3 regions of the Chryseobacterium sp. SG20098 genome follow, and region 1 is predicted to be linked to each of the others. Evidence: riboswitches for the same ligand, from Rfam matches in the RefSeq annotation. Region 1 holds a riboswitch; each other region holds the start of a gene.
What was found. Region 1 has a riboswitch for thiamine pyrophosphate ahead of pnuC (nicotinamide riboside transporter PnuC). Riboswitches for the same ligand answer to the same signal wherever they lie in the genome.

Region 1 (7,225 bases):
AAATGGTCTTATAGTTGCAGATTTACCACCAATCAATCACTAAATTATTATAATATGGAAACTAAAACGGCAACCAAAAAAACACCAGCCAAAAAAGCAACAACAGCAAAAGCAAAAACTCCGGCTAAAAAAAATGCAGCCAAAAGTTTGGAAGATCTTTTTGAAGATGCGCTGAAAGATATTTACTGGGCTGAAAAAGCACTGCTGAAAGCGCTGCCGGCAATGATGAAAAATGCAACCAGTGAAAAGCTTAAACAAGGCATTGATAAGCACATCACGGAAACAGAAGGCCATGTGGAAAGATTGGAAGAATGTTTTAAAGCATTAGGAAAAAAAGCCCAGGCAAAAAAATGTGATGCTATGCAGGGATTGCTGGATGAAGGAAAGAGCATTATGGAAGAGACAGAACCGGGAGCAGTAAGAGATGCGGGCATTATTGCAGCAGCGCAAAAAGTTGAACATTATGAAATTGCTACTTATGGAACACTGGCAGCATTCGCAAAAGTATTGAAGGAAGAAGAGTGTCTTAAAAACTTTTTAAGCACATTGGAAGAAGAAAAAAAATGTGATGAACTGCTTACAAAAGTTGCTGATACCAATCTTAACAGCAAAGCCATGTAAATACAATCTTTAAAAAGGAGACCTGAAAAAATCAGGTCTCCTTTTTATTGAAATCCGGAAAGGTTTAAAATGCAACATTTTTATCTTGGTTGATTTTGTATCAGTTGTAGTATATTTGTGGATATAATTTTTATCAATTTAGTTTTTTTAAAATGAACTGTAATTGAATAACAAAACTCTTATACTGTAAAAGAAAACTGTATTGTACCATTTATAAAGTTTAAAAATGACCCAACTTAGCCTGTTCGACTCAGCAGATCTGTACGAATTTCCAAAAGACCTTCTGGAATACAGAGAACATTTCCTGAATCAGGAAGAAGCTGACCGCCTTAAAATTCATCTGCTTGAAACAGCTCCCTGGAAACAACGTACCCAGAAAATGTATGATAAGATGGTTCTCACACCTCGCTTAACCGCCTGGTATGGAGATGAGAAAAATGCCTATCCTTCAGACAATGAACTGGATGCCCATCATTGGACACCGGAACTGTTTTCTTTAAAACAAAGAATAGAAGAAACATTTGGCTATCAGTTCAATTCCGTATTGTTGAACCTTTACAGAGATCATAACGATTCTGTTGCCTGGCATCGGGATAAGGAAAGCAGATATGGGAAACGTCCGGTGATTGCATCAGTAAGTCTGGGGCAGACCAGAAATTTTGATTTCAGGAAAAAAGACCATCATCAGAGTAAATACAGCCTGCCTCTTCCTCACGGATCATTATTGATTATGAAAGGAGACCTTCAGGAAAACTGGGAACATCGTATTGCCAAGTCTCTAACCGCTATGAAGGAGCGTATTAATCTTACATTCCGGTTGGTTAATAAGTTGTAAGGTATTTATTCATAATGTTTTATGATTAGGTTAGAAGTGTTGTAATAGGTTTTTGGCAGATAAATTGTTGCATTTATAAACAAAGTCATTGTTTGACTTCATTAATATCACCACTTAAAATTTATTATTATGAAAAATCTTGTAGTAACAATTTTTGCATTAGCTGCTTTAACGGCCTGCAAAAAAAACGAACCGACAACCACGAGCCAATCTGAGGAAAGTACCACAATGTCTGCCCCTGCAGAATCCGGGATGACGGTAAGCGACTCCACCAAAATGTCAGACATCAAAGATCAGAAAAGTACTCTCAGTGATCAGGACAAAAAGTTTGCAGATGCTGCAGCCATAGGAGGACTGATGGAAGTAATGATGGGAAAACTGGCCGCAACAAACGCTGAAAACTCCGTGGTAAAATCTTTGGGAGCAATGATGGTAACCGATCATTCCAAAGCGAATGACGAGCTCAAGAATTGGGCTTCAGGAATAGGGTATACCTTACCCACAAGTCTGGATGCCGAAAAGCAGAAGATGTATGATGACCTGAAAGCTAAGAAAGGTAAAGACTTTGACAAAAAATATACAGATCTAATGGTCAGTGACCACAAGGAAGATGTAGAAGCATTCAAAAAAGAGGCGTCAGAAGGAACAGAAGTCTCATTAAAATCTTTCGCAGCTAAAACCCTTCCGACACTTGAACATCATTTGCAGGAATCGGAAAAAGCTAAAAATGCGGTCAAATAATATTGAGTTTTTATGACCGGCATCATAAGTATGAGCATACAATATTTAATAATTTTGAATTGATTAAATATTATTTTGTTCTTGATTATAGTAAGCTCCTCTTTTTAAGAGGAGTTTTTTGATTATTCTTTCTTTTTATATTCTTCAATTTTCTTGAATTGTCTGTAAGAATCTTTAAGGATACGAAGCTGTTCAGACACAATCTCAGTACTTTTTGGGCTGAGCTCACCTGTGTCCAGGGCATTTTGATAAGCTTCAATAGCTGCTTTTTCGCCAAATACCACATTTTCTAATGTAGATTCTATGAGATTTCCCATGGTAAAAGAATTTTTAATGTCAATCCAAGTTCTGTGAACAGCTCCTGCCATGGACGTTGAGTCCTCCGGAGTGCCTTGCTTTTCTGTGATGAGGTTGATTAGTTCATTTTTCATGATTTTCGACTGCGAAATCATATGTTCGTACTCATCTTTTACATCCGGATACATTTCCCATACTTTTCCCTCAACTTTTTCAAAGCCTTCCTTTCTGTCGTTGGTAATGTGAAGTAAGTCATTAAGTACTGATATTTCTTGATTGTCCATAATATAAATTTTTAGTTATCCATAAAATTATAATTTCCCTCATCGACTCTTTATAATCGTGATCATATCCTGTAAATAAAAAACCAAAGTCCTTTCTTTTTTCAACAAAAAGCTGCACCTTTGCCGAACAATGGGGTGCTACAAAACAGTGGCTGAGATGATACCCAGGAATGTATTTCCACACCTGATCCGGATAATGCCGGTGTAGGGATTGCTTACTGATCATCTCATCATTTGATTTCTAATAATTAATATGATGCAGGACATTTTAAAACAAATTACCTTACCGGAATGGTTCGGAGTCTTATTTTCAGTCATTCAGGTTTTACTGGCCCGTAAAAACAATGTCAACAACTATCTTTTCGGAATTGCGGGGATTCTGCTTACGCTGTATGTGATGCTTACTTCCAAGCTGTACGCTGAATTTACCTTAAATCTTTATTATCTGATCATGAGCATCTATGGATGGTTATATTGGAAATTCGGAAAGCAGAAATCAGAAATGGAAATCTCTGTTACCACCACCACAGAAAAATGGATTACGGGAGGAATTGTTCTGGGAACTTTTATCTTATTCTGGTCTTTTCTGACCCATTTTACAGACTCGGATGTTCCTATCTGGGATTCTCTGGTGAGTGCTTTTGCCTGGGCGGGAATGTGGCTGATGGCGAGACGGAAAATTGAAAACTGGGTGATGCTCAATGTCAGTAATATCATTTCTATCCCTTTAATGATTCATAAAGAATTGTATCTCTATGCTGTTTTGACGTCATTCTTATTTTTAGTAGCCATTTCCGGATATATAGAGTGGCAAAAAATTATTAAATCGAAAGCTAATGCTGAGTACTAAAGAGATTAGACGGGAACTTCATGGAGCCCCTGTAATTTCTGATAAAGTAATGCAGCATATTCATGAAGAAAAACTGCTTAAAATATGGGTTCCCAAAAAATATGGAGGACTCGGCTATCGTTTTGAAGAAGGACTTAACACCTTATTTAGCTGTGCAGAAACCGATGGAAGCTTTGGCTGGATGCTGACACTTTGTGCCGGAGCCAATTATTTTTCCAGAAATATCAAGCCTGAAATTGCTCAATTACTGTTCACCCATTCTGAAACCTGCTTTGGTGGCAGCGGAATGGTGGGAGGAACTGCAGAAAAAATAGACAACAGCCACTATCTGATCAACGGTTCATGGAATTTTGCAACAGGTGCACCTCATCTTACCCATTTTACATTGAATGCCAAAATTACAGAAAATGGAAAACCTTTAATGGATGGTCATGGCAATGGAATAATTCGATCATTTATTATTTCGAAAGAACACGCTGAGGTTATTCCCAACTGGAAATCTATGGGAATGGAGGCCAGTGGCACCTATTCATTCACTGTTGAAAATGTGCTCGTTAATGAAGACTATAGTTTTGTTTACGATACTTTTTTCACCAATGATATTCTCGACACTATTCCTTTTCGGATTTTTGCAGACTTAACACTGTTGGTCAACTATTTGGGAATGGCTTCTCATTTTATTGAAGAAGCAGAATATATTCGTCCTGAGATCCATTTCAAAAGTTTCACAGAGTCTGTTGAAAAGCATTTGGAAAAAGTATTGCAAATTGCCGGAGAAATAGAAAATATCCTAGGTGATCACAAAGATATTTCTGAAGGATATCAAAACGAAATCCACCAATATGGAGTAGAGCTGGTTCAAAGATTATCCCATCAGATTCTTACTATTTATACACAGCTGGGAATCCGGGCTACGGATATTAATTCTGAAGTGTATCAGGTGTTCTGTGATTATTTTACAGCTGCGATGCATTCTAATTTCAGACCTTCTGCTGATGATTTGGACTTTTCTTTTTGAGTAGAAAATTCTTTGTTAATAAACTTTTTATCTAATGCTGGTATTCTTTTATGACTGGCGTCATAAAGTAATTTTTATTATTTCACTATGTTTGGAATAATAAAACTAACCCCATGAAATAAGCCAACATAAAGACTTGTTAAACTAAAAATGATTAAAGATTATGAAAGACTTATTTTCATTAAACGGAAAGAAAAAGGATCATGTGATTACGCACTTAAAAAAAGAGATGTATTCATTGATCGAAAATGATAACTGGATTACAGTTACGGTTAAAAAGTGTTTTCATACAATGATCGTATCCTATTTGATTTGCAATGGTTTAGTTACTTTAACGATTGTAAGAACAAAATTCACTCCATTTTACGAAAAATATACCGTTTTGTAATTATTTCTTTTTGAGAATAGAGTTATAAGATCTTAAATTCTTTATTATTTAAAGCAACACTGAAATGAAATTAAAAATATTATCCATCGTTTGGAGCGTTGCGGATTTGAACAGAGCAATTGCATTTTGGTGTGAAGCTTTGCACTACAAAATAAAGAATGAGCCTGATGTTGACTTTGCCATTCTGATACCAAAGGAAGGAGATGGAATGCAGTTATCATTAAAATTAACCAGTTCGGAACAGCCAAAGAGACATCATATAGACCTGATAACTGATAATCAGCGGCAGGAAGTAGAGCGGCTTCTTAGTATTGGGGCTGGAAAGATGCCAGGCTGGAATTACGAAGATGATGCTGACTATGTAGTTCTTCTTGATCCCGAAGGAAATTCATTTTGCGTAGTACAGCAAAACAATGATATCTGAAAGGCATCTATTCTGTAACCCATTCTTCACGAAGAACTGCATAAATAATATCATCAACCCATTTATTTTTCCAGAACAGACTTTTCACAAAATGCCCTTCTTTTCTTAAACCAATTCGTTGCATCAGTTGAAGAGAAGCAGTGTTGTCAGGATCTACGGAAGCTGTAATTCTGTGTTTTTGTAAATCATTAAAAAGAAAATCAATGGTACCTTTTAAAGCCTCAGAAGCATACCCTTTACCCTGAAATGAGGTGTTTAAGGTAATTCCAAGTTCTACCTGTACATTTTCATCTCCAATAAAATGAATTCCGATATCTCCAATGACTGCTTTTGTTTCTTGATCAGTAATCAACAGCTGATACCAGCTTTCAGGTTGGTTGAATTCAGTTGTGTTTCTTTGGATAAAACTTTCCACTTCTTCCAGGGTTTCAGGAATCTAGCCTTGAAATTTATTGGCTTCGGCATCTGAGCGGTAATCGAAAATATCCTGTTTGTCATCAATCGTAATATCCCGAAGAACTAATCTTTTTGTATAGAGTTGCATAATTGTATTATAATTTCAGACAAAAATAGGTTAATTAGGAATTTATTCTAGGGATAATGATGGATTTTTATGGTCATTGAGCCTATTTCCATTAATTTTAATTCAATAAAAATTATAAAATAGTTGCAAATATCATTTAAATACTTACTTTTGTATCGCCTTACAAAAAAACGGGGGATTGGCGCAGTTGGCTAGCGCGTTTGACTGGCAGTCAAAAGGTCACGGGTTCGAATCCCGTATTCTCCACTTAGTGCAATTATAAAATGTATATAATGTACGAAAATATGATAAAACCTACAAAAATTGATTTTTGTAGGTTTTTTTTGTAAAAAGGGATGGTATAGTTTTCAAAGATTTTTAGTTCCACTTTTAATAACCTTTAAATGTTGCATTGTGTTAGAGCAAAGTTATGGACTCTTTTCTATAGAGATGCTTATCAATTAAAGTGGAAAGATATAAAGGAATGTAATGATGGAGGTCTATGGATTATGAACAGTAGACATAAATCTAATTCACAAATGGATATTTCTCTGTTACCGAAGGTTATTGAATTTTTTTTAATTAAAAGAAATCGCAGATATATACGAAATACCAAATAATCTCAATACCCATAAATTTTTATTCTTTTTCTCCAAAATTGTATTTAAAATATTTTGATCTGAAATAGATCTCTTAAAAGTCCAGAATAACGGACTTTAGTTTTTAAGGTTGTATGATTTGTTATATGATACAGCCTATTCTTTAATATTAATATTTGTGGATATTTTTCCACAAGCCTGTACATGTATTTCCACGGCATTCGAAGAATTTTTACATCTCTATTAACATACCTTTACCCCGTAATAATATCAATTATGATATGTAAAACAATAATGAATGGTTAAAATTTATACAAAATTATTTATAGCAGTATTAGCTTTAAGCTCTACTTTTGCTTTTGCCCAGGCAGGAAATGTTGGTATTAATACTGCAAATCCAGGTTCCACTATGGATATTAATGGATCATTAGCAGCAAATTATAATGCTGTTATTACAAATTCTTATAATTTGAACTCATCAGATTTCCATGTTTCTTATAATGGTGTTTCCAATGCTGTTTTTAATCTCCCTTCCGCAGTCAGTGGGGCTGGGAATTATAAAGGGCGTATTTATAGGATTAAAAATAATACAAACTTTAGTATTACAGTAAATTCTGCATCTCCCGAGACTATTAATGGAAATCC
Region 2 (7,225 bases), 2.5 Mb from region 1:
ATGCTGAAATATTCATTTGGCAGCAAATTTATAACTTTTTCGTGACTTTTTGTAATATTTAATGGATATAAAAAAGACTGCCGAAACAGTCTTTTACTTATTCTGTAGTAAAACAGATATACTGTTATTCAAACTGCTTTTTTTAAGCTTAAAAAGGTCAAAACTGTTAAAAAGCAAAAAGGCCGATTTGTCAATTACTGAATTTTCCAGCTCACTCCAAACATAAAATTCGTTCCTGCCTGAGAAAAATAATAAGGCTGCCCATCATAAACAGATCCGTTATTCACATATTTCTTATTGAACAGGTTATTCACCAATAACTTCAATGCAATTTCATTATTGGCAATTTTAAACTGGTACTGAGCATTGAAATCTGTAAGGAAATAATCTTTAAGCTGCAGATTGGCATCTTCGGTATTATCCAGATATTGTTTTCCTACATACTGATTCATTAAAGCAAACTGGAAATTTTTTGTAGGATTGAATTTCAAGCCTAAATTGGCTATAACATTTGGAGAAAATGAAATCTGAGTATTTCCAAGGCTTTTAGGAACATCACCATTCTGAATATTAAAATCCTGATTTCTGTTCTGGCTTAATGTTACGTTACCGGAAACCTCCCATTGTTTGGATAGTTTTGCCAAAGCACCAACCTCAATACCTCTTCTGTAGCTCTTCCCTGAATTTGTTCTGATAAATGCCCCTACGTTATTCAGTTCTCCGTTCAGAACCAATTGGTTCACATAATACATATAATACACATTCGCAGTAAAAGAAACGATTCCGAACTGTTTTTCAAAACCGGCTTCAATATCGTGAAGCTTTTCTGCTTTTACATCATTATTAGCCATCAGATCGTCTCTGTTGGGTTCACGATGGGCGTGGGCGTAAGAAAGGAATATTTTACCTCCGTCAATTCTGTAATTTACTCCAGCTTTTGGATTAAAAAACAGCCAGTTTTTACTTAAATCTGCTCCTTCACCATCACCAGCCGTCAGAATCTTTGTGTTGTAATTGATTTTTCTGAGCTGCAAATCACCAAAGAATTCAAAATTATTCAATCTTAATAAAGCTTTTGCAAAACCAGACACCTCATTCTTTACAGAGCGATTTCTGTAATATTCACTTTCATCAATCTGAGGAAAAAATACTCCTGTTACATTTCCATAGTGTCTTCCGTAATACTGATTGACCACAGCACCAAAGTTCAAATCTAAATTTTCAAACTTTCCGTACAATGTAGAAACCATTCCGTAGAAATCGTTATTCAGCCATTTTTTTCTGATAAAGTCTGAAGCTTTTATCGTTTCTCCTCCTTCTGTTATATTGGGAAGGTTATATCTTGAAAAAGGATCTCCCTGCTTGTAGTTTTCATAATATCCCTTTCCTTTTGTATAGTGGAACGTGGTTTCCAGATTCCAGCGGTCGTTGAATTTCTGTTCCCAAAGCAACTGATAATGGTTCTGTCTGTAGTTATCCGTTTCATTATCATAGAAACTTACAATATTCTCCCAGTTGGCATCATAAATGGCCCCTGAAATATTGAATTTGGGATCAGTCTCCCAGGTTTTACGATCAATCCCGTTCCATGCCTGATACGTTTTCTCTTTTCCACCAAAAGCCATTAAACGTAATTTCGTGTTTCCTTCTTCAAATAAGGCAGTGAAATTATAAGAATGTAAGTTGGATGAAGCTCTGTCGATGTATCCGTCAGAATGAATATGAGTATATCTTCCCATCACAGAAAGTCGGTTTTTCCAGAATTTCCCTGAGCCAATTTCTGCTGAATATTTATAAGTATTAAATGATCCGTAGCTGTCATCCGTTTTAAAATAAAATTTCTCTTCAGGATCCTTAGAAAGTACGTTAATACTTGCTCCGAAGGCAGAAACCCCGTTATTGGAAGTTCCTACTCCTCTCTGAATGACAATCTGTGAGGCAGAACTTGTCAAATCCGGAACGTTGACAAAAAAGGTTCCCTGACTTTCAGAGTCGTTGTATGGAACACCGTTCATCATAACATTGATGGCACTTCCTGAAACACCACGGATTCTGAAACCGGTATATCCTACTCCGTTTCCGGCATCTGACGTCGAAATAATGGAAGTTTGATTTTTCAAAAGAATAGGAAGATCCTGTCCCAGATTCTTACTGTCCAGATCTTTCTGTACATTGATGATTTCCTTTGCTACCGGAAGCCTTTTGGTAAAGTTGACTGCTTCAATTTCCCTCACCTTTAGGGAATCTTTATTCTGAGCCTGTATAAAAGCTACTGAGCCTACACTAAGCCCTAAAAAAAATAATCCTTTCATTCTATAAATCTTTAATATTTAATGAATAAAAGGGGTTGAGCAATAATGTAACAATTTTATTAATTTAACAGTCTAGCAATTGGTATATTGTTATACTGTTTCATTGGTACATTTTCAATTCCCTAAACAGCATTACCTGTTCCAGGTTCATTGGGTATAATCTCAGCCTGTTAAAGCACCCCTTTATTTCAGCCGCAAAATTACAAAAAATATATGAACTGCGATCGGGTTACGAGATGTGGGCTTCTGAATATCAGATTACGTGGTAAATAAATAGTTACAGAATGGAAAAAACACTATGAAAAATAGGAGTTATCAAATGAATCATTCATCATTTATCATTCATCATTCATCATTCATCATTCATCATTCATCATCTATAATTATTTAGTAAGTTTTGTTGTTGGTGTCTATGTAATAGTAATTGGAACCATCTTTTGTCACTTCAAACATCTTACCGAGTTTCCAGCTGAAGTTTCTTTTAATATTGGAATATTCAAACGGAATAATAACTTTATTGTTAACATCAATGATTCCAAATTTATCATTATTGGAAGCAACAATCATTGGATTAGCTACATCATCCCCTTCAAGAATGAACAGATACTGATATTGAGGATAGATCTGATATTGTCTGTAATCTGCGGCATTTACAAATTTTGATTTTTCAATGATTCCGTAAAAACCATTAAGGATATAAGCCTGGAATAACTGTTGTTTATATTCTTCAAATTTACATTTTCCAAAATCGGTATCTTTAAACTGATAGACTCTCTTCCCGGACTTATCTATACGGTAAGAAATCATATTTTTCTCCACCGTAGCATAGTCTTTTGTTCCAAATTTTCTCACTTTTTCATTAGGAGAATTCAGAAGGTTGCAGTCTTCATAAAAAAATACGGCAATATGATATTCCGGCTGGATAATAAATTTCCCGTTCTGATTGACATACCCGAACTGATCTCCTTTTTTCTTAGGAATCAAAACAGGAAGATCTTTGTTGATCACCACCAGGTCAGCATTAGGTTTGCTGGCTGAAGCTGCTTTTTTAGCCGTGGTTTTCGGTCCTTTCTTCGCAGGGATTTTCTTCACAGATCGGGTCTGTGAGAAAACGAAAATCGAAATAAAAACACATAAAACATTCAGGATATTTTTCATATTCTCCATTTGATTACAAAAATACGACCAAAAATAGATATTATAAAATTCATATTTATAAAGAATCTAAATAATTTCATTCTTATAAAATTGTAAAATTTCGTAATTTTGGGAACATTTTGAAATGTTTGATAATTTTAAAAAACTTTTGAAAAAGTGTAGATTATGCTGACTTTATTCGGTTAATGTTGCATCAAAATGCGAGAACTCAAAATGTCATTAATTGTATTTATACACCCCGGTAAAGAAAAAGCAGGCCTACCTTTAATTTTGAAAGACCTTCTATTATGAGTATTTATAAGGATTACATCAAAGAGATTGAAGAAAGAAAAACCCAGGGGCTTCATCCAAAGCCAATTGATGGTGCTGAATTACTAAGCGAAATCATTGCACAAATTAAAGATTCAGGTAATGCTGACCGACCGGACTCTCTTAAATTTTTCATTTATAACACACTACCCGGAACAACAAGTGCAGCGGGAGTAAAAGCAAAATTTTTAAAAGAAATTATTCTGGGTGAATCCGTAGTAGAAGAAATTTCCCCGGCATTTGCCTTTGAATTATTATCTCATATGAAAGGCGGACCTTCTATTGAGGTGCTGCTGGACCTTGCTTTAGGTAATGATGCAGCTATTGCCAAAGAAGCTGCCAACGTTCTTAAAACTCAGGTTTTCCTTTATGAAGCAGATACGAACCGTCTGAAAGAAGCATTCAACAGCGGAAACGAAATTGCAAAAGAAATCCTTGAAAGCTACGCAAAAGCTGAATTCTTCACTAAACTTCCTGAAGTTGCTGAAGAAATTAAAGTAGTTACTTATATTGCTGGTGAAGGAGATATTTCTACAGATTTACTTTCTCCGGGTAATCAGGCTCACTCAAGATCAGACCGTGAACTTCATGGAAAATGTATGATCACTCCTGAAGCTCAGGAAGAAATCAAAGCTTTACAGGCAAAGCATCCTGATGCAAGCGTTATGCTGATCGCTGAAAAAGGAACAATGGGTGTTGGATCATCCAGAATGTCCGGAGTAAACAACGTGGCTCTTTGGACAGGAAAACAGGCCAGCCCATATGTACCATTCGTTAACATTGCTCCTATTGTAGGAGGAACAAACGGTATTTCTCCGATCTTCCTTACCACAGTAGACGTTACCGGAGGTATCGGTATTGACCTTAAAAACTGGGTAAAGAAAGTTGACGAAAACGGAAACCCGGTTCGTAATGAAAACGGTGACATTGTTCTTGAAGAAGCATATTCAGTAGCAACAGGAACTGTTTTAACAATCAATACAAAAGAAAAGAAATTATATAACGGCGACCAGGAACTGATCGACCTTACCAAATCTTTCACTCCGCAAAAGATGGAATTCATCAGAGCAGGAGGATCTTACGCGGTCGTATTTGGTAAAAAACTACAGACATTTGCTGCTCAGGTTTTAGGTATTGAAGCGCCGACGGTTTTTGCTCCTTCAAAAGAAATTTCTCATGAAGGACAGGGACTTACTGCTGTAGAAAAGATTTTCAACAGAAATGCTGTGGGAACTACCCCAGGAAAAGTTCTGCACGCCGGATCAGACGTTCGTGTCAAAGTGAATATTGTAGGTTCACAGGATACCACAGGGCTTATGACTGCTCAGGAGCTTGAATCTATGGCCGCAACTGTAATCTCTCCTACTGTAGACGGAGCTTACCAGTCGGGATGTCACACCGCTTCGGTTTGGGATAAAAAAGCTCAGGCTAACATTCCTAAGCTGATGAAATTCATGAACGAGTTTGGACTGATTACAGCCCGTGACCCGAAAGGTGAATACCACGCCATGACTGACGTTATCCACAAAGTTCTTAATGACATCACTGTTGACGAGTGGGCCATCATCATTGGTGGTGACTCTCACACAAGAATGTCCAAAGGAGTAGCTTTCGGAGCAGACTCAGGAACTGTGGCTCTTGCTTTGGCTACAGGTGAAGCATCAATGCCAATTCCGGAATCTGTAAAAGTAACCTTCAAAGGAAACATGAAAGAACACATGGATTTCCGTGATGTGGTTCATGCTACACAGGCTCAGATGTTGAAGCAGTTTGGAGGAGAAAACGTATTCCAGGGTAGAATCATTGAAGTTCACATCGGAACACTTCCTGCTGACCAGGCATTTACCTTTACAGACTGGACTGCTGAAATGAAAGCAAAAGCTTCTATCAACATTTCTGAAGATAATACTTTGATCGAATCACTGGAAATTGCAAAAGGCAGAATCCAGATCATGATCGATAAGGGTATGGATAACCACAACAAAGTTCTTCAGGGATTAATTGACAAAGCAAATAAGAGAATTGAAGAGATCAGATCAGGAGAAAAACCTGCTTTAACTCCGGATTCAAATGCTAAATATTACGCTGAAGTAGTTGTAGATCTTGACGTAATTGTCGAGCCAATGATTGCTGACCCGGATGTAAACAATGATGATGTATCCAAGAGATATACTCACGATACCATCAGAGATCTTTCTTACTATGGTGGTGAGAAAAAAGTAGACCTTGGTTTCGTAGGATCTTGTATGGTTCACAAAGGAGACCTTAAGATTGTTTCTCAAATGCTTAGAAACATTGAAAAGCAACAAGGTAAGGTAGAATTCAGTGCTCCTCTTGTAGTAGCAGCCCCTACTTACAACATCATTGATGAATTAAAGGCAGAAGGAGACTGGGAATTATTAGAAAAATATTCAGCTTTTGAATTTGATGATAACGCTCCAAAAGGAGAGGCCCGTGTTGAATATAAAAACGTAATGTACCTTGAGCGTCCTGGATGTAACCTTTGTATGGGTAACCAGGAAAAAGCAGCTAAAGGAGATACTGTTTTAGCAACATCTACCCGTCTTTTCCAGGGAAGAGTAGTGGAAGATTCTGAACGTAAAAAAGGAGAATCTCTGCTTGCTTCAACTCCGGTTGTTGTTCTTTCTGCGATTATCGGAAGAATTCCTAGCATTGATGAGTACAAAGCTGCAGTGGAAGGAATCGACCTTACTACTTTCGTTCCTTCTATTAAAGAATTAACAAGTACAAGCGCTCACTAAGAGATTGATAATAAGTCGCAAGACTACTGAATAACTATATTATTGCAAGATTTTAGTCCTTAAGGATTTAAAATCTTCCAATTTTTTGTTTAGAACGTTTCTATTTTAAGATAATTACGTTTTTTTTTCGATAAAAGCTGGAAAATAAATTCTAATTTTTCTTAAATTGAAAGTTATAAAATCTATTGATTTCAGAATCAAAAACACCCTGTTTATGGATTATAGGAACGTTTTTTGATGCATAGATAAGTGATTTTCTTTTTCAACACAGGGAAAAGAAGCATTAACGGAACAAGAACAAAACTAAAATACGATATGACTTTTGATATTGATATGATCAAAAAGGTGTACGAACGTTACCCTGAAAGAATTGCAGCAGCAAGACAAATCGTGGGAAAACCTCTTACCCTTTCAGAAAAAATCCTTTACACCCACCTTTGGGAAGGAAATGCTACACAAGCGTATGAACGAGGAAACTCTTATGTGGACTTTGCACCGGACAGAGTAGCGATGCAGGATGCTACCGCACAGATGGCACTTTTACAGTTTATGCAGGCAGGAAAAGCTAAAGTGGCTGTTCCTTCTACTGCTCACGCGGATCACCTTATCCAGGCTAAAGTAGGTGCTGATAAAGACTTACAGGAAGGGATCAACAAAAACTCCGAAGTATTCAACTTCTTAAGC
Region 3 (7,225 bases), 2.5 Mb from region 1:
TTTAAGTGCTGATCCTGAAGGGATTTGATGTAGTTTAACTTGTCTTCCGGGCTTTGATTAAAGGCCATTCCTTTGTAATTAGGAATAAGCTCTTTAAGTTGATTTTCTTCTGAGGAATTGTCTCCGCTCAGGATAAATATTTTGTAGTGGGTAAGTTTTGTGAAAAGTTCTTTCAGCTTCGGGCGGTATTCATTTTTAAAGATGAATTTTCCTAAATATTCTCCGTTTTTACTGATGTAAACCGCCGTTTCAAGGTTTTTAGGCTCCCGGTTGTTATACCTTGCGGAACCAATTTTATATAGGTTTCCTCTTACGCTTGCTTCGTATCCTTTTCCGGAGATTTCAACGAAATTTTCTACCGGGAAATAATCATCATTGACTTCAAAGAACTCATACAATGATTTTGAAAGCGGGTGATTGGAATTTTTTAATAAAGTTTTGATATTCAAAGAGTCAAATTCGCTGATCTCAGATCCTTCGTATTTGATGTTTGATTTCTTTCTGTGTGTAATGGTTCCTGTTTTGTCAAAAACAATCGTATCAAGTTTCGCGATTTTTTCAATCGTTAAAGTATCTTTTACGTAAAACTTATTTCGGCCTAAAATCCTCATAATGTGACCGAAAGTGAACGGAGCAGACAAGGCAAGTGCACAAGGACATGCAATAATCAGAATCGCAGAAATAACCTGAAACATAATTTTTAAATCAATAAAATACCAATAAGTTCCTGCGACTAAAGCAATACCTAAAATAATGAATGTGAAATATTTGCTGACGTTATTCGTAAGAGTATCGAGACCTGTTTCGTGTTTTTTAAATGCCTCTTTATTCCAAAGCTGAGTTAAATAACTTTGATCTACGTTTTTAATCACTTCGAGCTCTAAAGACGATCCTATCTGCTTACCTCCGGCAAAAATCTTATCTCCAGGCTGTTTGCTGATACTTTCACTTTCTCCGGTAATGAAACTGTTGTCGATATTACCTTCTCCGTTGATCAGAATAGCATCTACCGGAATGATTTCCTGATTCCTAACCAGAATTCTATCACCCACTTTTATTTCAGATAGTAAAATATTATCCTGTTTACCTTCGAAATCTACCTTGGTTACAGCAATCGGGTAGAAGGATTTGTAATCTCTGTCATAGGATAGTGCACTGTACGTTCTTTTTTGGAAAATTTTTCCGAGAAGCATAAAGAATAAAAGTCCACAAAGAGTGTCAAAATATCCTGGACCATAATCTGTTACCACTTCATAGATACTTCTTCCGTACAGAACAAAAATTCCTAAGACAATCGGAACGTCAATATTGACAATCTTATTTTTTAAACCGTACCATGCGGATTTATAATAGTCTGAAGCTGAATAAAATACAACAGGTGTTGCCAGCAGGAATATCAAAGTTCTGAATAAACCTCTGTAATGTTCCATCCAATAATCTTCCCCTCCAATATATTCCGGAAAGGCAAGGAACATTCCGTTACCAAAAGCAAAGGCAGCAATGGCAAATTTTACTAATAAAGATTTGTCAAGATGATCTTCATTTTTATCAGCGGTTTCAAGGCTGATTACCGGTTTGTATCCTAGATTGGTTAAGAATTTAGCGAGTTCGCTTAATTTCAGATCGTTATGGTTGAATGAAATCTGCAAAGTCTTCCTTGTGAAGTTTACCTGCGAATATTTAATGTGCTTATTTAATGTATGAAGGCTTTCCAATAGCCAGATACAGGAAGAACAGTGAATAACGGGGATTTTGAAAGTAACAAGACTGGTGCTTCCTTCAGAGAAATCAGTAACTTTCTCAAAAATTTCCGGCGTGTCTAAGTAATCAAATTGAGAAGAATTTTCATCATTCGGACGAATTCCTGCTCCTTTATTAAGCTCATAGAAATTGCCTAAATGATTTAAATTTAGAATCTCATAAACAGATTTACATCCGTTACAACAGAAAGTCTTTTCATCAAATAAAATTCTCTCTTTTTCTATCCCTTGACCACAATGAAAACAGTTCTCGCTCACCCCATAAAATATTGAACTACAAAATTATAACAAATTTTTTTGTTTATCGTGTTAAAAAGTTCTATTTTTGTGATAAATATCATATAAAATGCCGCAGGAACAACAGATAGCAATTGAAGAGAGGTTCGCCAGAGTTTTTAATGATAAATCATTTAAAGAAAGACTTTCTAGCGCAGATTTTGAAAAATACATTAATGGCAAAAAGAAACTGAGTTTTCAGAAACATGATACTATTTTCGAGGATGGCGAAACTCCAAAAGGAGTGTTTGTCCTGGAAAAAGGTGCTGCCAAACTTTCGAAATCAGGAGCGTTCGGTAAAGATCAGATTTTAAGATTTATCAAAGAAGGAGATATCATCGGCTATCGTTCTTTGCTTTGCGGGGAAAATTTCCAGGCCAAAGCAGAAGCAATGACAGATATTGAATGTGTGTTTTTACCTGCAGATATTTTCATGTATCTTTTGGAGGTAGACCCACAATTGTCTTTTGTAATGCTTCAGAAAATCTCATACGAACTAGGAGAATCTTCCAATACCATTACTTTCCTTGCACAAAAAACGGTAAGAGAAAGACTGGCAGAAATTCTTTTGCTGCTGGAACAGAAACTGGGAGTAGATCCTGAAGGCTTTATCAAGATCTCATTAACGAGAGAAGAGATAGCTAATATCATCGGTACTGCTACTGAAAGTGCCATCCGCCTGATCTCGGAATTCAAACAGGATAGCCTGATTGAAGTGGACGGAAGAAATATCAAGATCTTAAATCACGACAAACTCATGAAACTCGGTCACGTAGTTTTATAATCATACAAAAACTTAAGTCGGCTCAAGGCCGACTTTTTAACTTTTAAAAATAGATAAATTATGTCTGTTCACTCTGAAATTAAAAAAGTTACAACTGAAACCTTGCGTAAAATGAAATTCGACAAGGAGAAAATAACAATGCTTACAGCCTATGATTTTACCACGGCGAAGATGGTAGACGCAGGTGGAGTAGATGCTATTTTGATTGGAGACTCTGCAGCGAATGTAATGGCTGGTTTCGAAACTACATTACCCATTACGCTGGATCAAATGATTTATCATGCTCAAAGTGTGGTAAGAGGAACCGACAGAGCTTTGGTGGTAGCGGATTTACCTTTTGGAACTTATCAGAGTAATCCTGAAAAAGCACTGGAGTCTGCGGTAAGAATGATGAAGGAAGGAGGGGCGCATGCTGTAAAAATTGAAGGTGGAAAAGAAATTTCCAAGTCTATCAAAAAAATCATCAATGCCGGAATTCCGGTAATGGGACATTTGGGTTTAACACCACAGTCTATCTATAAATTCGGAACGTATAAAGTAAGAGCTAAGGAAGAAGCTGAAGCTGAAAAATTAATTGCTGATGCACAGCTTTTGGAAGAACTAGGATGTTTCTCTATCGTATTGGAAAAAATTCCTGCTGATTTAGCCAAGAAAGTAACTGAAAGTATTTCTATTCCTACCATCGGAATCGGTGCTGGCGCAGATTGTGACGGACAGGTTTTGGTGTATCATGATATGGTGGGAATGAACAAAGGTTTCAGCCCGAAATTCTTAAGAAGATACCTTGACCTTTACACAGAAATTACAGGAGCCGTTTCTCAATATGTGAAAGATGTGAAAAATGTAGAATTTCCAAACGAAAACGAAAGTTATTAATCCATGCAGAACCAACAATCTATTCAGGGAATATTATCTATTGCAGCTTTGATTTGTCTGGCCGTGGGATGGTTTAATTTATTTTCCCCGGAAATTAATCATTTGCTTTCAAGAAAAGTATTTTATGTTCTGATTGGAGCAAGCTTTTTTATTCAGGCTCCATTGCTTACCAATAAGAATTTTGTCTATGCCATGTATGCTGCTGCTGCCATCTGTGTATTCGGAGCGTTTATTCCGGAAGGCTCAAAACTTTCAGCTGTTAAAACGGTAGGCCTTCTGGCAGGGATTATCCTGTCTTTATCCAACAGAAGAAGATAGACGGAACAAGTATGAAGGAGCAGATTATATATGAAGACAACCATCTTCTGGTGATTAATAAAAAGGTGGGGCAGCTTGTACAAGGCGATAAGACCGGCGATGAATCACTATTAGAATCCACCAAGAACTTTATAAAAATAAGAGATGCTAAGCCGGGAAATGTTTTTCTCGGCTTGGTTCATCGTATAGACCGCCCAACTTCAGGACTGGTGATCTATGCAAAAACTTCCAAAGCACTTTCCCGTTTGACACAGATGGTGAAAAACCGTGAAGTGAAAAAAACATATTGGGCAGTTGTAGGAAAAGAAATGATCCCGCAAAGCCAGAGACTGGTGCATTATTTAAAGAAAAATGAAAAAAATAATAAGGCTATTGTCTTTCCGAAAGCTACTGAAGGGGCGAAAGAAGCTATTCTTACCTATCATGTGATCAAAACACTGGATAATTATCTCCTTCTTGAAATTGATCTTGAAACCGGAAGGCATCATCAGATCAGAGCACAGCTGTCCAAGACCGGAGTTCCGATTAAGGGTGATCTGAAATACGGAGCACCACGTTCCAATCCTGATGGAGGAATCAATCTTCACGCCAGAAAGCTGGAGTTTATTCATCCTGTTACCAAAGAAAATATTGAAATAACAGCTCCCGTGCCGCAGAATGATGCGATCTGGAGAGCTTGTGAGGAATAACTAAAGATTTTTAGTTAATTAAAGGCAAACATAAAAGTCCGTCTCAATTTTGAGATGGACTTTTTCTTTATTATCATTTCAGATTTTGCGCATTCTAAAAAAATGTCTAACTTCGTTCCCAACTTTAGGGGTGTCTGTTACCAACAGACTGAGACTTACCCTTTGAACCTGATCTGGATCATACCAGCGTAGGGAAAAGTAGATGACTTTTGCTGTACATTCTATTGTACAATAATGGCCATTCCTAAAGTATATTTAATTTATTAGGAATGGAACTTATAATCAACCACACCCGAAAAACATTTGATGTACTTCCTGCAAACCTGGAAGCATTACTGGCTATTGAGTTACCCGGAAAGAAAAAAGGTATTGCTGTAGCGCTCAACAACCGAATTATTCCGCTGTCAGTCTGGGCGGAAACCATTCTCAAAAACAACGATTCAGTTTTAATCATTACTGCCACTCAGGGCGGTTAATTCTCATATTTAATACCAAAAACTTATGGCTCACTCCATTACATGTTCGCCATTTCCGAACTCAAAGAAAATCTATATTGAAGGTACATTACATCCTATCAATGTAGCAATGCGTGAAATACAGCTTAGCCCAACCAAATTGACCAATGGCGGCTTTGAACATAATGCTCCGGTAACGATTTATGACACTTCAGGTCCTTATACCGATGAAAATGCGGTTATTGATATTCAGAAAGGGCTTCCAAGAATCAGAGAACAATGGATTCTGGATAGAAATGATGTCAATATCCTGGACGGAATTACATCTGAATATGGAAAAGCCCGTTTGGCGGATCCACGTCTTGACGAACTGAGGTTTTCTTATGATCATAAACCCAAAGTGGCAAAGGATGGCAAAGAACTGACCCAGCTTTACTATGCCAAACAGGGAATCATTACTCCGGAAATGGAATATGTGGCGATCCGGGAAAATCAAAGAATAGAACAGCTGGAATCAGTGTCTAAAGAAATGGCTTTTCAACATCCGGGACACAGTTTTGGAGCCAATACTCCAAAAAGCAAGATCACTCCGGAATTTGTAAGGGACGAAATTGCTGCGGGAAGAGCGATCATTCCCAATAATATCAACCACCCGGAAAGTGAACCGATGATTATCGGAAGAAATTTCCTGGTAAAGATCAATGCCAATATCGGAAACAGTGCTGTTTCATCCAGTATTGAAGAAGAAGTAGAAAAAGCAGTATGGGCCTGCCGATGGGGAGCTGATACCATTATGGATCTTTCTACCGGGAAAAATATTCACGAAACAAGAGAGTGGATTATCAGAAACAGTCCGGTTCCTATTGGTACTGTTCCGATCTATCAGGCATTGGAAAAAGTAAAAGGTGTTCCTGAAGATCTGACATGGGAAATTTTCAGAGATACCCTTATTGAACAGGCAGAACAGGGAGTTTCGTACTTCACTATTCATGCAGGTGTTTTGTTGAGATATATCCATTTAACAGCAAAAAGAGTCACCGGAATTGTATCCAGAGGAGGATCTATTATGGCAAAATGGTGTTTATTCCATCATAAAGAAAGTTTCCTATACACTCATTTTGAGGAGATTTGTGAGATCATGAAGAAGTATGACGTAGCTTTCTCTTTAGGAGATGGTCTTCGTCCCGGATCTATTGCAGATGCTAATGATGCCGCTCAGTTTGCAGAACTGGAAACTTTAGGTGAACTGACAAAAATTGCATGGAAACACAATGTACAGGTAATGATTGAAGGCCCTGGCCACGTTCCGATGCACATGATCAAAGAAAATATGGAAAAGCAATTGGAAGAATGCCATGAAGCTCCGTTTTATACCTTAGGCCCATTGACCACTGATATTGCACCGGGCTATGATCACATCACTTCAGGAATCGGTGCAGCCATGATCGGATGGTTTGGATGTGCGATGCTTTGCTATGTAACTCCGAAGGAACATTTAGGGCTTCCGAATAAAGACGATGTAAAAGTTGGAGTAATAACCTATAAGCTGGCGGCTCATGCTGCAGATTTGGCTAAAGGTCATCCGGGAGCACAGTACAGGGACAATGCATTGAGTAAAGCCAGATTTGAATTCAGATGGGAAGATCAGTTCAATCTTTCATTAGATCCAGAGACAGCAAGAGCTTATCATGATGAAACACTGCCCGCAGAAGGAGCAAAAATTGCCCATTTCTGTTCCATGTGCGGACCGAAATTCTGTTCCATGAAAATTACACAGGAAATTCGTGAATCAGCAGAACAAGGAATGCTTGATAAATCACAGGAGTTCATCGAAAAAGGGAAAGAAATTTATATATGATCCTGGTCATTACTCCTGAATTGATTGTCCCAAACGAGACAGATTTCATTAATCAGATGTTTCAGGAAGGTCTTGATCTGCTTCACATTCGTAAACCATGGATCAGCCGGAATGAAATGATTGAATTTATCACTCAGATTGATGAATCTTTTTATACACAGCTGGTTTTGCATACGTATTATGACCTTGGGAAAGAATTTACTATTTCA

Region 2: it holds a riboswitch for thiamine pyrophosphate, as region 1 does, so the genes downstream of both, RHP76_RS13660 (TonB-dependent receptor) here and pnuC (nicotinamide riboside transporter PnuC) in region 1, are expected to answer to the same signal.
Region 3: it holds a riboswitch for thiamine pyrophosphate, as region 1 does, so the genes downstream of both, thiS (sulfur carrier protein ThiS) here and pnuC (nicotinamide riboside transporter PnuC) in region 1, are expected to answer to the same signal.

The regions. Positions count from the first base shown of each region.
Region 1 is NZ_CP134622.1:527,137-534,361, forward strand. It holds gene RHP76_RS02360 (YciE/YciF ferroxidase family protein) at 55-621, shown strand; gene RHP76_RS02365 (alpha-ketoglutarate-dependent dioxygenase AlkB family protein) at 848-1,456, shown strand; gene RHP76_RS02370 (DUF4142 domain-containing protein) at 1,586-2,197, shown strand; gene RHP76_RS02375 (PA2169 family four-helix-bundle protein) at 2,320-2,778, opposite strand; TPP riboswitch at 2,900-3,006, shown strand; gene pnuC (nicotinamide riboside transporter PnuC) at 3,032-3,628, shown strand; gene RHP76_RS02385 (acyl-CoA dehydrogenase family protein) at 3,615-4,646, shown strand; gene RHP76_RS02390 (hypothetical protein) at 4,810-5,034, shown strand; gene RHP76_RS02395 (VOC family protein) at 5,174-5,458, shown strand; gene RHP76_RS02400 (GNAT family N-acetyltransferase) at 5,466-5,873, opposite strand; gene RHP76_RS02405 (GNAT family N-acetyltransferase) at 5,895-6,002, opposite strand; tRNA gene RHP76_RS02410 (tRNA-Ala) at 6,175-6,248, shown strand; gene RHP76_RS02415 (autotransporter outer membrane beta-barrel domain-containing protein) at 6,879-7,225, shown strand, end outside.
Region 2 is NZ_CP134622.1:2,984,487-2,991,711, forward strand. It holds gene RHP76_RS13655 (hypothetical protein) at 1-16, opposite strand, end outside; gene RHP76_RS13660 (TonB-dependent receptor) at 195-2,312, opposite strand; TPP riboswitch at 2,414-2,505, opposite strand; gene RHP76_RS13665 (WG repeat-containing protein) at 2,700-3,470, opposite strand; gene RHP76_RS13670 (bifunctional aconitate hydratase 2/2-methylisocitrate dehydratase) at 3,758-6,541, shown strand; gene RHP76_RS13675 (aconitate hydratase) at 6,857-7,225, shown strand, end outside.
Region 3 is NZ_CP134622.1:3,005,500-3,012,724, reverse strand. It holds gene RHP76_RS13765 (heavy metal translocating P-type ATPase) at 1-2,018, opposite strand, end outside; gene RHP76_RS13760 (Crp/Fnr family transcriptional regulator) at 2,107-2,820, shown strand; gene panB (3-methyl-2-oxobutanoate hydroxymethyltransferase) at 2,881-3,696, shown strand; gene RHP76_RS13750 (hypothetical protein) at 3,700-4,014, shown strand; gene RHP76_RS13745 (RluA family pseudouridine synthase) at 4,026-4,703, shown strand; TPP riboswitch at 4,820-4,915, shown strand; gene thiS (sulfur carrier protein ThiS) at 4,973-5,179, shown strand; gene thiC (phosphomethylpyrimidine synthase ThiC) at 5,205-7,016, shown strand; gene RHP76_RS13730 (thiamine phosphate synthase) at 7,013-7,225, shown strand, end outside.